DNA from 2 places in the Nakamurella sp. UYEF19 genome. Region 1 is predicted to be linked to the other one. Evidence: riboswitches for the same ligand, from Rfam matches in the RefSeq annotation. Region 1 holds a riboswitch; the other holds the start of a gene.
What was found. A riboswitch is a leader RNA that binds a small molecule or an ion and turns the genes downstream of it on or off. The one in region 1 is predicted to bind S-adenosylmethionine.

Region 2: another riboswitch for S-adenosylmethionine. It lies ahead of ABIB25_RS27575 (bifunctional o-acetylhomoserine/o-acetylserine sulfhydrylase); the one in region 1 lies ahead of ABIB25_RS16105 (LLM class flavin-dependent oxidoreductase).

What each region holds. Positions count from the first base shown of each region.
Region 1 is NZ_JBEPNO010000011.1:95,014-102,863, reverse strand. Features, by position in the region: gene ABIB25_RS16120 (M20/M25/M40 family metallo-hydrolase) at 1-150, opposite strand, end outside; gene ABIB25_RS16115 (GNAT family N-acetyltransferase) at 147-863, opposite strand; gene ABIB25_RS16110 (NtaA/DmoA family FMN-dependent monooxygenase) at 893-2,293, opposite strand; gene ABIB25_RS16105 (LLM class flavin-dependent oxidoreductase) at 2,296-3,522, opposite strand; SAM riboswitch class IV at 3,600-3,712, opposite strand; SAM riboswitch class IV at 3,886-3,999, shown strand; gene ssuE (NADPH-dependent FMN reductase) at 4,307-5,428, shown strand; gene ABIB25_RS16095 (FAD/NAD(P)-binding protein) at 5,425-7,452, shown strand; gene ABIB25_RS16090 (LLM class flavin-dependent oxidoreductase) at 7,442-7,850, shown strand, end outside.
Region 2 is NZ_JBEPNO010000038.1:18,046-25,895, forward strand. Features, by position in the region: gene eno (phosphopyruvate hydratase) at 1-543, opposite strand, end outside; gene ABIB25_RS27560 (DUF1003 domain-containing protein) at 865-1,338, shown strand; gene fgd (glucose-6-phosphate dehydrogenase (coenzyme-F420)) at 1,444-2,442, opposite strand; gene metX (homoserine O-acetyltransferase MetX) at 2,542-3,741, opposite strand; gene ABIB25_RS27575 (bifunctional o-acetylhomoserine/o-acetylserine sulfhydrylase) at 3,782-5,095, opposite strand; SAM riboswitch class IV at 5,371-5,487, opposite strand; gene ABIB25_RS27580 (nucleoside triphosphate pyrophosphohydrolase) at 5,577-6,296, opposite strand; gene ABIB25_RS27585 (hypothetical protein) at 6,293-7,216, opposite strand; gene ABIB25_RS27590 (sugar transferase) at 7,347-7,850, opposite strand, start outside.

The DNA.
Region 1 (7,850 bases):
TTGTCCGGCGATCCACTCCGCGGCGGTGCGCTCGGTGATGCTCGATCCGGAGTCGCCGGTATTGGTGCTGTCGATCCGGATCAGCTGCTGGGCCAGGTCGAGCACCTCGTCCTGCGCCGAGACGGCCCTTCCGGCAGGCGGAACGCTCACTGCTCGGGGACCGTCACGCTCAGGAAGTCGGTGACACGACGGAGCCGGAACCCGATCGATTCGTAGAGGCGGATGGCGGTGGTGTTGCCGGCCGCGGTGTGCAGGAAGACCTTCTCACCGTCCGCGACGATGCCCGCGGCAACGGCCCTGACCAGCCTGGCGCCGAGACCCTGCCCGCGGAACGCGACATCCGTGCAGACGGCGCTGATCTCGATCCAGCCCCGAGGATGCATCCGCCGTCCGGCCATCGCGATCAGGTCACCGTCGCGGCGAATACCCAGGTAGCCGCCGAGTTCCACCGTCCGCGGCCGGAACGGGCCAGGCCGGGTGCGTTCGATCAGTTCGAGCATCTCCGGCACGTCGGACTCGCCCAACAGTCGGGCTTCCGGGTCCGGCTCCTTCGTCAGGTCGACGTCGACCAGTTGCACGCCGCCACCGACCGAGGTGAAGTCCCAGCCCTCCGGTGGCCGGACCCCTTCGCCGGCGACGGCGAAGGTCCCGCCCCGGCCGACCAGCGTGGCCGCGTCCAGCCAGGCCTGCGGATCGTGGTGATCCTCCAGTGCGACGAACGGAGCGACCTCGGGGTCGAAACGCGCGGCGAGCCCGACCCGTTGTGCCAGGTGCGCCTGCGGTCCGGTCAGTGCCGCCCAGGCCGCGTTGTCGAGGACCGGATCTCCGAGACTCGGGTCCTGCCGAGCGCGGAGCGCCTCCAGGGGTGAGGGATCCTGCGTCTGCGTCACGGTCACGATGTTGCCCCGGCCGGCTCCCGATGGCGGCCACGGGCGGCCGGTGTGGCCAACCCGAGGTGGTCGCGCAGTGTGGTGCCCTCGTAGTCGCTACGGAAGACACCGCGTTCCTGCAGGATCGGCACCACCTTGTCGGCGAACTCCCCGAGACCGTCCGGAGTGATGTGCGGGACGAAGATGAAACCGTCGCTGGCGTCGGCCTGGACGTACTCGTCGATGGTGGTGGCGATGGACTCCGGGGTGCCGAAGAAGTTCTGCCGCGCGGTCTTCTCGACGACGACGTCCCGCAGCGAGAGTCCCTTGGCCGCAGCCAGTGCCCGCCACTCGCCAGCGACGGCCACCGGGTCGGCGTTCATCCGCACGCTCGCGCGGCCCTTCGAGATGGTGCTCTCGCCGACCAGCGGATCGACCTCGGGCAACGGACCGTCCGGGTCGTAGGAACTGAGGTCACGGTTCCAGAGCTGCTCGGCGAACTTGATCGCCGTCTGGCCGCTGACCTGCTGGCGCCGCACGTGCGCGGCGTACTCCTGCGCCTCTTCCTCGGTGTCGCCCAGGATGAACGTTGCGGCCGGGAGCACGAGCAGCTCGTCGTGGCGACGGCCGTACTGTGCGAGCCTGCCTTTGACGTCGGCGTAGAAGGCCTGGCCGGCCTCCAACGTCCCGTGGCGGGAGAAGATGGCGTCGGCAGTCGAGGCCGCGAACTCGCGTCCGGCGTCGGAGTCACCGGCCTGGAAGATCACCGGCCGGCCCTGCGGGCTGCGCGGCACGTTGAAGTTACCGTGGATGTCGAAATGATCGTCCTGCACTGCGAACCCGCCCGGATTGCCGCGCAGCAGGAAGGTGCCGGACTCCTTGTCCGCCACGATCTCTTCACCCGTCCAGGAATCGAAGAGTTCCGCAGTCGCGTGCAGGAAGTTCCGGGCCCGGTCGTACCGCTCCTCCTGGGCGAGATAGCCGCCACGACGGAAGTTCTCGCCGGTGAAGGCGTCCCAGGAGGTGACGACGTTCCAGGCCGCACGACCGCGCGAGAGGTGATCGAGGGTGGCGAACTGGCGCGCGACGTCGTAGGGCTCGTTGAAGGTCGAGTTGATGGTGCCGGTCAGCCCGATCCGGTCGGTGACGGCCGCGAGTGCCGTCAGCACGCCGAAGGTGTCCGGTCGCCCGACGACGTCCAGGTCGTAGATCTTGCCGCCCTGCTCGCGCAGTCGCAGACCTTCGGCCAGGAACAGGAAGTCGAACTTGGCGTCCTCGGCGATCCCGGCGAACCGCTGGAACGACTCGAACTCGATGTGGCTGCCCGACCGTGGGTCGCTCCACACCGTGGTGTTGTTGACGCCCGGGAAGTGGGCGGCCAGGTGAATCTGCTTGCGTGGCCTTGTCTTGTCAGACCTTGTCATCTTCAGACCTTCTGCAGGGTCGAGTAGCGGTTGGCCGGGCGTTCCAGCCCGAGAAGTCCACGCAGGGAATCGGACTCGTAGGCGGTGCGGAACAGCCCGCGCTCCTGCAGTTCCGGGACGAGGCGGTCGACGATGGTCTCCAGATCGTCCGGAAGGGCCCCGGGACGCAGGCGATAGCCGGTGATGCCGGCGTCCTGCCAAGCGGCCAGTAGATCTGCGAGCTCGCCGGCCGACCCGGTGAAGATCAGCGCGTCCGAGGTGTAAGCGGCACCGGACAGCTTGTCCAGACGAGCCTTTCGGTCGGCGCCGGACTCCGCAGCGCTGTCGAGGAAGACCACCAGGTCGGCGTAGACCGCCAGCTCCTCAGTGTCACGTCCGACCGCCGACCGTTCCGTCCTGACCTGACGCACAATACTTGCTGCGTCAGCGATGTCGGTCGGTGTCACGAACACGATGTCCGCGGACCTCGCGGCGAATCGGTACGGCACCCGCTGGTGGGCGAGCGCCGTGACGATGGGCTGGCCCTGCGGTGACCGGGGGACGATCGACGGTCCCTTGACCGAGAAGTACCGGCCCTCGAAGTCGATGTAGTGCAGCTTGTCCCGGTCGATGAAACGTCCGGTCGCCGCGTCACGGATCTCGGCGTCGTCCTCCCAGCTGTCCCAGAGTCGCCTGATCACCTCGACGTAGTCGGCAGCTTCGTCGAAGAGATCCGAGACGGCCTGCTGGACAACCGGTTCCGCCAGGTTGTCCAGGGTGATCTCCGGGAGGTCCCGTCGGCCGAAGTGTGCCGCGGTCCGAGCGTCGGGGGAGACCTGGATGCGGACGCCGGCCCGTCCGGTGCTGACGTGATCCAGGGTGGCTATCGACTTCGACACGTGGAACGGTTCGGTGTGGGTGGCAAGGGCCGTCGGCACCAGCCCGATGTGACTCGTCAGCGGGGCCACCCGCGCCGCGATGAGCACGGCGTCGAGCCGCCCGGCAACCTGGTCGGTCCGCTCGTCGTTCCCGCCGGGCTGCAGCGGCGTCGCCGTCTGGAGGCCGAACGAGTCCTCCAACGTGACGAAGTCGGCCAACCCCCGCTCGGCGGTGCGGATGAGATCGAGCCAGTAGTCGGCGGTGAAGAGCTCCGTCGGGCGTGCCGCCGGCTCGCGCCAGGCGGCAGGATGCCAGCCCGCCCCGTCGAGGGCGATGGCCAGGTGAAGTGGTGTCTTGTTCGATGCGCTCACGCGGAAACCTCTTGATCGGGGACATCCGCCCTGTCGACCGTGCGGATCTGGGTAGGACGTGTCGACATCGTGGACACCACAAGCGCTTGCGGAGCCGGTCGGCGTCCGCCAGGTCATCACCTGGAGCACCCCGCCGCACATGGAGGGTTGCTGATCAACCAGCCAGGGCTTGTGGTTGACACTCATTACCTGCCAACAACGATAGCACCGGCCGATGTTCCCCGGCCCCCGGCCCGGAGCGTGGCGACTGAAACGCTTCACTCCGGAAGTGTTCCAGGAGCGCGGTTCTGGATGGGGCATCACGGGCGCTTCCGGACCGCAACGGGTTGACCCGCCGAACGCCCGTGGACTAACTTCGAAGCAGGTCATGAGACCCAGCGACAAGCTCCGGCTCGTTGGGCGGCAACCCTCTTCCACGGTGGGGTGCTCCGGATGACGACCAGGTGGTGCCCGACCCGGGCACCGCAAGCGTGTGGTGGCCTTCGGTCATCTGGACGGACGGAATCGTGTGAACGAGTCGAGGATCCCGAGGTCGCCGATCGGCGTCCGCCGTCGGCACGTCGACCTGGGGCGACTGTCCAGCGCGCTCTGTCCGGTCTGACCGGTTTTCCCTCCGGTTCTGACCAGTGCCCGTTACTGGGCTGCCCCGGCGGGAAACATTTGGCGGTCGATGTTGTTTTCCCCGGTGTGGAACCGGGGCAGCGTCGCCTCCAGTGAAATCGGAACGACTGCGAATCCGGCCTCCTCTCCCTCGCGGAGACGAGGCTCCGTCCCAGGGAGTGATATGTCCACCATCGTGACCATCGCGGGGAGCCCGTCGGTCAACTCGAGCACCGACGCGCTGCTGTCCTACGTCAGCCGGCGGATCACCGGGGCCGGCCACACCGTGCTGCCGGTGGTGATCCGGGACCTGCCCGCGCAGGCCCTGCTGAGCGCCGATGTCAACGACAGCGCGATCGCCGAGGCGGTCGAGGCGGTGGACGCAGCCGACGCCGTGGTCGTGGTGTCGCCGGTCTACAAGGCGGCGTACTCCGGCCTCTTGAAGGTATTCCTGGATCTGTTGCCGCAGAGGGCTTTCCGCGGTAAGGCCGTGCTCCCGCTCGTCACCGGTGGATCACCCGCCCACGTCCTCGCCGTCGACTACGCTCTGCGCCCGGTGCTGACCAGCCTGGGGGCCGACCACGTCGGGCAGGGGTGGTTCGTGCTCTCCTCCCACATCCGTGTCTACCCGGACGGCGGTGTGCTCATCGATCCGGCCTCCGCCGGCCCGGTGGCCGAGGTGACCGAGAACTTCCTGGCCGCGCTGGCCCGTCATTCCCCGGTTCAGTTGCCGCCCGGTCCGCGCCGGGTGTCGCCGGTGGCGGGTGACCCGGATCTGTCCGTCCTGTACGTCGAGCCGGGTGACCCGGAACTGGCGCCGCTGCTGGACGACCTGAGCGTCGAATACACCACCCGCTACGGCCGGGTTTCGGCCTACACCCAGCTCACCGAGGTCCCGGTGACCGACTTCCTACCGCCCGACGGCGCCTTCCTGGTGCTGACCGAGAACGGTGAGACGGTGGCCGGCGGGGCCATCCGTCGCTATGACGACGCGACGGCCGAGGTCAAGCGGGTCTGGACGTCCTCGCGTCACCGTCGTCGAGGACTCGGCCGGCGATTGATGGCGGAACTGGAGCGGGCTGCCCTCGACCTCGGCTACCGACGGATTCACCTCACCACCGGCCCGCGCCAACCGGAGGCGACCAAGCTGTACCTCGCGTCGGGGTATCAGGCGAGATTCGACGTCACGGCTGATCCGGAGACCATCGGCCCGCTGGCCTTCGCCAAGGAACTGGTCCCGGGTGCCGGTCTGGCCGACTGGGAGCAGCCCGAGCGTGAGCCCGAAACGGTCGGTGCCGGTCGATGAGCGCCCGATCGACGAGCGCCTGGTCGAATGGTGCGGAGAAGCCGAGCCTGGTGTTCGTCGGCGGCGGCCCGCGGACCGTCTCGCTGATGGAACGGATCGCGGCGAATGCCGACCTGATCCCGGCCGGTGGATTGGATGTGCACATCGTCGATCCGTTCCCGGTCGGCGGCGGCCGTATCTGGCGCCGCAACCAGTCGCCGCTGCTGTGGATGAACTCCGTCGCCAAGGACGTCACCGTTTTCCTCGACGAGTCGGTCGTGTGCGCCGGGCCGATCGTGCCCGGCCCGCCGCTCGACCAGTGGGTCGCCGGGGTTGGCCGTCAGGTGCTGATCGACAACGGACTCCGCGCGGCGGCCGATGCTTTCAAGGCGCACGACTTCGCCAGCCGCGAGATCCAGTCGCTGTACCTGTCGTGGACCTTCGAGAGCGTGCTATCCAGTCTGCCGGCCTCGGTGACGGTGACCCGGCACCTGCAACGGGCCGTCTCGGTGCGGGAGACCTTGCTGACCGGCGGTTCGCCTGACGGCGCTTCTGCCGGCACTTCGTCTGCGCGGCAGGCGGTCCGGCTGGCCGACGGCACGGCGCTGACCGCCGATCTGGTGGTCCTGGCGCAGGGGTACCTCGACCGTCACCCGACGCGCGCGGAGAAGGAACTGAGCGCCGCGGCGTCCGAGCACGACCTGGTCTACATCCCGCCCGGCTACACCGCCGACGTGGACCTGAGCGGTCTGCGGCCCGGTGCCGACGTGCTGGTGCGCGGTTTCGGCCTGGCGTTCATCGATGTGATGGTGCTGGTCTTCGAGGGTCGCGGTGGCCGCTTCGTCGAGGGTCACGAGGGCCTGACCTACCTTCCCGGCGGAGCGGAACCGGTGCTGCACGTGGGGTCTCGCCGGGGGGTGCCGTATCACGCCAAGCTCGGCTACTCGCTCGGGTCTGCCGCGCCGGTGCCGCCGGTGTACTTCACCCCGGCCGCGCTGGAGTCGTTTGGCCCCGACCATCCGGCGGACTTCCGGACCCAGCTCTGGCCGCTCATCGTGAAGGAGCTGACGGCTGTGCACTATCGCCGTCTCTTCGAATTCCACGCCGAGCGCACCCGCGTCGGATGGGAGGAGTTCTCGGCGGTGCTGGACCGTACCGACCCGACCGCCGTCACCGATCAGGACTTCGCCGACTACGTCGCATCGGCGGTGCCCGACCCGGCCGACCGGTTCGACCTGGCCGCGATCGACCGTCCGCTGGCCGGTCGGGAGTTCCCCGATCACGGCGCCCTTGCCGACGCGCTGGTCGGGGAGATCAGCGCCGACCTGGCCCGCCGGGCCGATCCCGCCTACTCGCCGGACCACGCCGTCTTCAACGGGCTGCTGACGGTCTACGGCGTGCTCGCGGGCGCCGTGGTCGGTGGCCGGGTCAGCGCGCAGGACCGGGTCCAACGCGTGGAAGGGGCTTTTCATGGCCTCTTCTCGTTCCTGGCCAGCGGCCCGCCGCCCCGCCGCCTGCACGAACTGCTGGCCCTCCACCGGGCGGGATTCATCGATTTCGTCGGACCCGACATGCAGGTCCGCGTCGAGAACGGCCGCTTCGTCGGCTCCTCGCCGGCCGTGGCCGGGACGGTGGAAGCCGACGCGCTGATCGATGCCCGACTGCCGCGTCCCGACGTCAGGGCCGCGTCCGACCCAGTCATCGCCCGGCTGCTCGCCGACGGCGAGGTCGCCGCGGAGGACTTGGTCGCCGAGGACGGCCGCAGCCTCGGCGGCGGTCAGTTGCTGGCCGACGCCAGTTGTCGCGCCGTCCGGGCAGATCGCACCGTGCACCCGACGAGATTCCTGCTCGGGCCATCGGTCTCCGGTTCCGCCGGGTCGGCGGGCTTCGCCCGTCCCGGTTTCAACGGCGCCGGCTTCCGCCAGAACGACCAGGTCGCACGGGAACTGCTGCGCCTCGCGGCTGTTCGGGGCATGGTGGCGACTGCGCCGGACCCAGACACTTCATCCCCTCTCAAGGAAAGCGAGTCCAGCCATGCCCGTTGAGTTCCTCGGAATTGCCGGTACCAACGACGCCAGCGAGGTGACCACCCGCACCGGCGGGAGTCTCGATCTCGACTACACCAAGCGGTTGGCTCGTGCCCACGAGGACAACGGTTGGGACAGAATCCTTTTCGCCTACCATTCCGGATCGCCGGATCCGGCGCCGGTAGCGGCCTTCGTCGCAGCGCACACCGAGCGCATCAACCTGGTGCTGGCCCAGCGGCCCAACGTCTCGGCCCCGACGTACGCGGCGAAGACGTTCGCCACCCTCGACCAGATCTCCGGCGGGCGGTTCGAGGTGCACTTCATCACCGGCGGATCGACGGCGGACCAGGCGGCCGAAGGCGATTACCTGGACAAGGATTCCCGCTACGAGCGCACCCGCGAGTACATCCAGATCG
Region 2 (7,850 bases), on a different contig from region 1:
CCAGCGCAGGGCCTCGCGGAAGGTCGGTGCGCCGATGGGCGCGATCATGAACTCCTGGACGTCGACAGCGGTGTCGGCGTGGGCGCCGCCGTTGACGATGTTCATCATCGGGACGGGCAGGATGTGGGCGTTCGGTCCGCCGATGTAGCGGAACAGTTCCAGCTCGGCCGACTCCGCGGCCGCCTTGGCGACGGCGAGCGAGACCCCGAGGATGGCGTTGGCACCGATTCGGCTCTTGTCCGGTGTTCCGTCCAGGTCGATGAGCTTCTGGTCGATCAGGCGCTGCTCGGTGGCGTCGTAGCCGACGAGCTCCGGCCCGATCTCGTCTAGTACGGCCTCGACCGCCTTCTGCACGCCTTTGCCCAGGTAGCGGGACATGTCGCCGTCACGAAGCTCGACCGCTTCGTGCTCGCCGGTCGACGCTCCCGACGGAACGGCAGCACGGGCCAGCGAACCGTCCTCCAGCGCGACCTCCACCTCGACGGTGGGGTTCCCCCGGGAATCCAGGATCTCGCGGGCTCCGATGAGTTCGATGGCCGCCACGGGCACATCCTTTCGTGAGTAGCAGGTTGAGGTTCAGGTTCAGGCTGTGCGCTGCCACGGCCGCGGAGGACGACCACGCACGCTGATGCACGTACGCGACCGGGCACGGCTACGCCAGAGGTCGGGGGTTGCGCCCCGGGATCACCCTATCGGCGCGAACCGCCCTGTCGGCACCTGACTCGCCCGGTTGGCCCGGCCGGGACCGCGACGGGGTGACGATTTGGTGAATTCGGGTCACCCGGTGGCCACGACGGTGGATAGTGCGCTTCGATAACGAATTCCGTTCCGCCTTCCCGGCCCCTGACCGCTCCGGAGTCCCTCATGACCAAACCCACCTCGACGACCCAGGCCACCACCAAGGCCGTCCAGCACCACCCGACCGTCGCGGCCCAGATCGAGCACCGGGCCGGTGACCTCCAGCTGAAGGTCGCCGACACGATCACCTCGTTCGCCGGGTCGATGATGTTCGTCTACCTGCACATCGTCGTGTTCGCTTCGTGGATGTTGTTCATCGAGAAGTCACCGTGGCCGACGCTGACGCTGGTGGTCTCCCTCGAGGCCATCTTCCTGTCCACCTTCGTGATGATCGGGCAGAACCGGGCGGCCGCCTTCCAGCAGCACAAGGCCGACCACGACTTCGTCGAGCAGGAACTGGAGCTCAAGACCAACACCGACCTGACCCGTCAGATCCACGTCCTGACCGCAGAGCTGCACAAGCGACTGCTGTCGGCCTCACCGGACGGGCGGGTCGTCGTGAAACCCGCAGACCACGATGATCCGGCGCCTTCGCGCTGATCAACTTCCGCCGCGCTGATCATCGTGACGTCAATGGGACCGAAGTGACGCGAATCGACCCGATCATGAGCGCCGTCGAAGTTGATCAGCGCGGGGTGGGGTTGACTACAGCGCGCGGAGGCGGGGCAGGACCTCGGTGCCGTAGAGCTCCAGGAATTTCGCCTGATCGGGGCCGGGGGCATGGAAGACGAGGTGCTTGAACCCGAGATCGACGTAGTGCTTGATCTTCTCGACATGCTCCTCCGGGTCGGTGGAGACGATCCAGCGGGAGGCGGCCTGCTCGACCGGCAGTGCGTCGGCCAGGCGCTGCATCTCCAGCGGATCCTCGACGCCCATCTTCTGATCGGGCGTCAGCGCCAGCGCACCCCAGTACTTGGTGTCCGCCAGTGCCCGCTCGCGGTCGTGGTCGAAGGACACCTTCATCTCGATCAGCAGGTCCATGTCGTCCAGCGTCCGGCCGACCTTGCCGGCGCCCTCGGCCAGGGCGGGCAGCAGCGTGTCCCGGTAGAGCGTGTCGGCCTTGCCCGAGGTGGTGATGAAGCCGTCCGCGATGCGTCCGGCCAGCCGGGTCGCCGCCGGGCCCGACGCGCCGATGTAGATCGGTACCGGCTGCTCCGGCTTGTCGTAGATGGTGGCCTTGTCGGTCTGGTAGTAGGTGCCCTCGAAGGTGACCCGGTCCTCGCGCCAGAGCTGCTGGATCAGGGTGACGGCTTCCTTCATCCGCGCGAAGCGTTCCTTCCCGTCGGGCCAGGTCAGGCCCAGGGGCACCTCGTTCAACGACTCCCCCGACCCGACGCCGAGGATGACCCGGCCGGGGAAGAGCATGCCCAGGGTGGCGAAGGCCTGAGCGATGACGGCCGGGTGGTAGCGGAACGTCGGGGTGAGCACGCTGGTGCCCATGACGATCTTCTCGGTCCGCGCACCGAGCGCGCCCAGCCACGGCAGCGCGGCCGGGGCGTGCCCGCCGTCGTGGCGCCAGGGCTGCAGGTGATCGGAGACGAACACCGAGTCGAACCCGGCCTGCTCGGCCAGCACACCGAAGTCAGCCAGTTCCTTCGGTCCGAACTGCTCGGCGGAGGCCTTGTACCCCAGACGCAATGCCATTGATCTTGCTCCTTATGCGGATCGACGACGATGACCCGGTCTGCGACCGGTCGCCGCTTCTCATTCTTACTCGCCGGGTCCCGACCCTCGGTCCGTGGGCTACTCGTCGACCGCTCGGGCGCGGCCGGAACCGAGCGCATCCCGGACGACAGCCGCGACCTGGTCGGCCTCGATCAGGAACCCGTCGTGGCCGTGATCGGAATGCATCGTGATCAATGGACCCGCCGCCGGTGCGGCAGCGATCCGCACGCCCTCGGCCGGGGTGTACAACCGGTCGGAGTCGACGACGGCGACGGTCAGCGCCGCGTTGATGCGCTGGAGCGCGGCCTCGACACCCCCGCGTCCGCGGCCGAGATCGTGGGCGTTCATCGCCTCGGTCAGCACCAAATAGGAGTTGGGATCGAATCGTCGTCCCAGCTTCTCGCCGTGGTGGGCGAGATAGGACTCGACGGCGAACCAGGGTCGCGAGGTGGCACCGCCGCCGGGTTGCAGCTGACGACCGAATCGCTGGTCGAGTTCGAACCCGGAGCGGTAGGTGATGTGTGCGATCTGGCGTGCGACGGCCATGCCGCCGATTGGGCCGGGCCCGTCGTAGTAGTCACCGGCACGGAATTCCGGGTCCAGCCGGATGGCAGCAAGTTGTGGTGCGGCCCAGGCGATCTGGTCAGCCGATGCAGCTGCGGTGGTGGCGATGGCGATGACCCGGTCGACCTCGTCGGGGTACGTGACACCCCACTCCAGGGCCCTCATGCCGCCCATCGACCCGCCGATCACCGCGACCACCCGACGGATGCCCAGGGCGCGGGCGAGGGCATGTTCGGCGGAGACCTGGTCGCGGGTGGTCAGCGACGGGAACCTGGAACCCCACGGTCGCCCGTCCGGCGAGATCGACGAGGGACCAGTGGTTCCGCGGCATCCGCCCAGCACGTTCGGGGCGAGCACGAAGAACTGTCCGTCGTCGAGCGGAGCGCCCGGCCCGATGAGGCCGTCCCACCAGCCCGGCGTCGGGTGGTCGGGCCCGGTCGCCCCGGTCACGTGGGAGTCACCGGTCAGGGCGTGCAGGACGAGCACGGCGTTGTCACCCGCCTCGTCCAGGCGTCCCCACGATTCGAAACACATCGTCACCGACGGCAGCACCTCGCCGGATTCCAGTGCCAGGTCACCGATCTCGACGAACCTGCGTCCGGACGGCTGCCCGGCACCCTGGGCAAGGGGCTCCTGGCTGCCGGTCGGCTCGCCACGAACGCTGCCGCCGGCCGCACCCGAAGGCGAGCCGGCGGCATCGTTGGTACGCGTCACCAGGGTCACTGATCACACGGACTGCAGCAAGTGACGGGCATCAGGACTTCGCTGCCCGGAAACCCGCTTCCAGATCGGCCAGGATGTCGTCGATGTTCTCCGTGCCGATGGCCAGCCGGATCAACCCGGGGGTGACACCGGTGGTCAGTTGCTCGGCCGGGGACAGCTGGCCGTGGGTGGTGGACGCCGGGTGGATCACCAGCGAGCGCACGTCACCGATGTTGGCCAGGTTGGTGAAGACCTCCAGCGCGTCGGTGAAGATCTGGCCGGCCTCGACACCGCCCTTGATCTCGAAGGCCACGATCGGGCCGCCGCCGCGAGGAGAGTACTTCTCCTGGTTGGCCTTCCACGGGCTGGAGGCGAGTGACGGGTACGAGACCGACTCGACCTCGTCGCGGCCCTCGAGGAACTGGGCGACCTTGGTCGCGTTGTCCACGTGGCGCTCCATGCGCAGGCTCAACGTCTCGATGCCCTGGGCCAGCAGGAAGGAGTTGAACGGTGAGATCGACGGGCCCATGTCGCGCAGCGACTGGAGTCGGGTCTTGAAGATGAAGGACACGTTGGACTTGAAGAGACCCTCGGGACCGAGATCGCGTCCCCACACCAGGTTGTTGTAGCTCGGGTCGGGGTTGTTGAAGTTCGGGAACTTCTCCGGGTCGGCCGTCCAGTCGAAGTTGCCGGAGTCGACGATCGCGCCGCCGATGGCCGTGCCGTGGCCGCCGAGGTACTTGGTCGCCGAATGCACGACGATGTCGACGCCGAATTCGAAGGGGCGGATGAGAAATGGCGTCGGGACGGTGTTGTCGACCATCAGCGGCACACCGTTCTCGTGTGCGACACCGGCGACGGCCTCGAAGTCCAGGACGTCCAGTTGGGGGTTGGAGATCGACTCGGCGTAGAACAGCTTGGTGTTCGGCTTGACCGCGGCACGCCAGGCGTCAGCGTCGTCCGGGTTCTCGACGAAGTCGACGGTGATGCCGTACTTCGGCAGCGTGTAGTGCAGCAGGTTGTAGGTGCCGCCGTAGAGCCGCGGCGAGGAGACGATATGGTCGCCGGCCTCCGCGATCGACAGGATGGCCAGTGTCTCGGCCGCCTGGCCGGACGCGACGAGCAGAGCGCCGACACCGCCCTCGAGAGAGGAGATCCGCTCCTCGACCACGGCCGTGGTCGGGTTCATGATCCGGGTGTAGATATTGCCGAGTTCCTCGAGGGCGAACAGCTTGCGTCCGTGCTCGGAGGAGTCGAAGGCGAACGACGTCGTCTGGTAGATCGGCAGCGCCCGCGCCTTGGTGGTGGGGTCGGGGGTCTGGCCGGCGTGGATCTGGCGGGTCTCGAAAGACCAGTTGGGGCTCATCTTTGCGCTCCTGGTGGGTGTGGGGTGGTGGGAAAGAGGCGGAGGGTGGGTCGAGGACTGATCTGGGGTCGAGCCAACGATCTGGGGTGGATGGACGGACGTGGCGACGAGGTGGGTCGTTCGGCCCGCAGGTTTCCGGGCGGAACAAGGATGTGGTCCCTCTGCACGCAGTGCAGGACCAGGGTCGCCCCGGCCGTCAGGTCAGGAGCAACAACACATTCGTTCGCGCACAGCGGTTCTCCCATTCGCTCTCGACTGGGGCTCGCCCGCTGGCGGGCCCGCGCTTGCGGATCACCACCTCGGTGAACCGCCTGGTCATCATCCGGGGCACCCCACCGCGAGTGGAGGGTTGCCGCCCAGCAAGCCGGCGCTTGTCGCTGGAACTCAAGACCTGGCGACGAGTGTAGCGGGCTCGCACGGCCTTCGGGGTGGGCAGGGTGGCCGCCGTTCCTCCGGCATCAAATGCTGTCCCCGACGACCCCTACATCTGGTCCAGGGACCTGCCGGCGCTCTCGGCTTCCTGCAGACGCTGGGCCACGTCCTTGGCCACCGCCCGGAGGTCGGCCTCCGGGTCGGCGCCGGCGGCTCCGGCCGCGTAGGCGATCCGGAAGATCTGCTCGGCGGCCGAATCACCCGTCGGCAGTTCGACGGCCAGACCCTCCCGGGCCGCGCGCGAGCCGAGCTTGGCGGCCAAGGCCGTGGCCGGCTGCCCGAGTGCCACGCCGGAGAGGACGGACGATCGGCCCCGTTCGGCTTTCTTGAGCTCGTCCCACCGGACCTGTTGGTCCGCTGCGGTACGAAGGGGTTCGGCAGACCCGAACACGTGCGGGTGTCGCCGGATCAACTTGTCGGCGAGATCGCCTGCCACGTCATCGATGTCGAATCCACCGTCGTCGGCACCGCGCTCGGCGGCGATGCGCGCGTGGAAGAGCACCTGGAGCAGCACATCCCCCAGTTCCTCCCGAATGGCAGCGTCGTCGCCGTCCTCGATGGCCTCGAGCAGCTCGTAGCACTCCTCCACCAGGTAACGACGGAGCGAGTCGTGCGTCTGCTCGGCGTCCCACGGGCACCCGCCCGGCGAGCGCAGCCGGTCCATCACCTCGACGGCTCGACGCAGCCCCGCTCCGCGACCGGCTGGTTGCCGCACGATCCGTACCTCCGGGTTGTCGTCCGGTTTGTCGTCCGGCAGAGCGGCCGTCATAGGCCGTCGTTGCCGGGGATGACCTGGAGGGTTCCTGGATCCCACACCCCGTAACGCGGGTTGACGGAGATCGACGTACTGCTTACATACTTGCCCAGCAACAGGACACCCAGGTCGAAGGCGTCGGACAGACCTGAGACCGAACTGAACTCGGCCTGCCCGAGCGTGCCGGCCGACACCGACCGCCCGGTCGCCCGGAGGACGAGATAGGCGTCGGAGTTGGGCACGATGAAGACCGAACCGGAGGTCGCTCCGAACAGGCCCGCCGCGCCGACGGCCGGCTTGGTCAAGAGGGTGTAGACCGCCCTGGGGATGACTCCCGTCCCTGCCGCGGCCACTACCGCGTCCATCTTGGCCGGATCGGCCAGGTACTCCGACCGCAGTGCGACCGCCTGGTCGCGGGTGGCGGCCGGCACACCCTCGGCGGTCACCGAGATGTTGCCCACCTGGACACCCTGGGCCGGAATGGCCTGCACCAGGGCCTGGAGAGCGACGACGTCGTGGAGGACGGCGTCCTCCTCGGAGGCCGGTAGTTCGAGCTGGGTGGCGAGCTTGGAAGTGGACTGGCCGGCCTGCGCAGCGGCCGCGTTGATCTGCGCATCGGTCACCGAGATCTGGCCCGCGGCAATCGCCTTGGCCAGCAGCGCGTGCCGAACGGCGAAGGTGATCTGAGCCCGGTTCAACGCCGACACCTGGGCCGTGGTCGCACCGGTCGGAACGTTGGCAGCGACGAAGGCTCCGGTATCGGCCTGCACTGCGGCTTCGGAGATGCCGGCGCCGTCGATGACCACCGCGGATCCGGCCGTCACCTGGCAGGCAGCGAGTGTCGACGAGGTCAACGCAAGCGCAAGGGCAAGGCCCACCAGGCGCTGACGGCGAGCGCCGATCCGATGCCTTCGGACCTGGACGAACAAGGTCACGGTGGATCCTCCCAGTTGATCGCCTTCGATCCTCGACTGTGCAACGGCCTCAGCCTGCCACACCGGTTCGCGGCAATTCGGAGCCGGGGCACGACGGTGCTCGACCCTGGCGACAGACCTGGGCTCAGTCTCAGTACGCGCCGGAGGCGGAAAGCACGGCTTTGGCGGTCTTCCAGAGAATGACGAGATCGGACGTCAGCGACCAGTTCTCGACGTAATAGGTATCCAGTCGCACGGTGTCCTCCCAGTTCAGGGTCGACCGCCCCGAGACCTGCCACAGCCCGGTCATCCCGGGCCGTACCAGAAGCCGCAACCTGGCCTCGCCGTGATAGGTGGCGACCTCGTCCATGAGCGGCGGACGCGGGCCCACCAGGCTCATGTCGCCCTTCAGGACGTTGATCAGCTGCGGAACCTCATCGAGGCTGAAGCGGCGGATGAACTTGCCGACCTTGGTGACCCGCGGATCGTTGCGCATTTTGAAGAGCGTGTCGTTGCCGGCGTCCCGCTGCTGATTCTTGAGATCGGCCAGCCGGGCTTCCGCGTCGACGACCATCGAGCGGAACTTGATCATCCGGAAGGTCTTGCCGTTGAGACCGACCCGCTCCTGGCGGAAGAAGATCGGACCGGGGCTGCT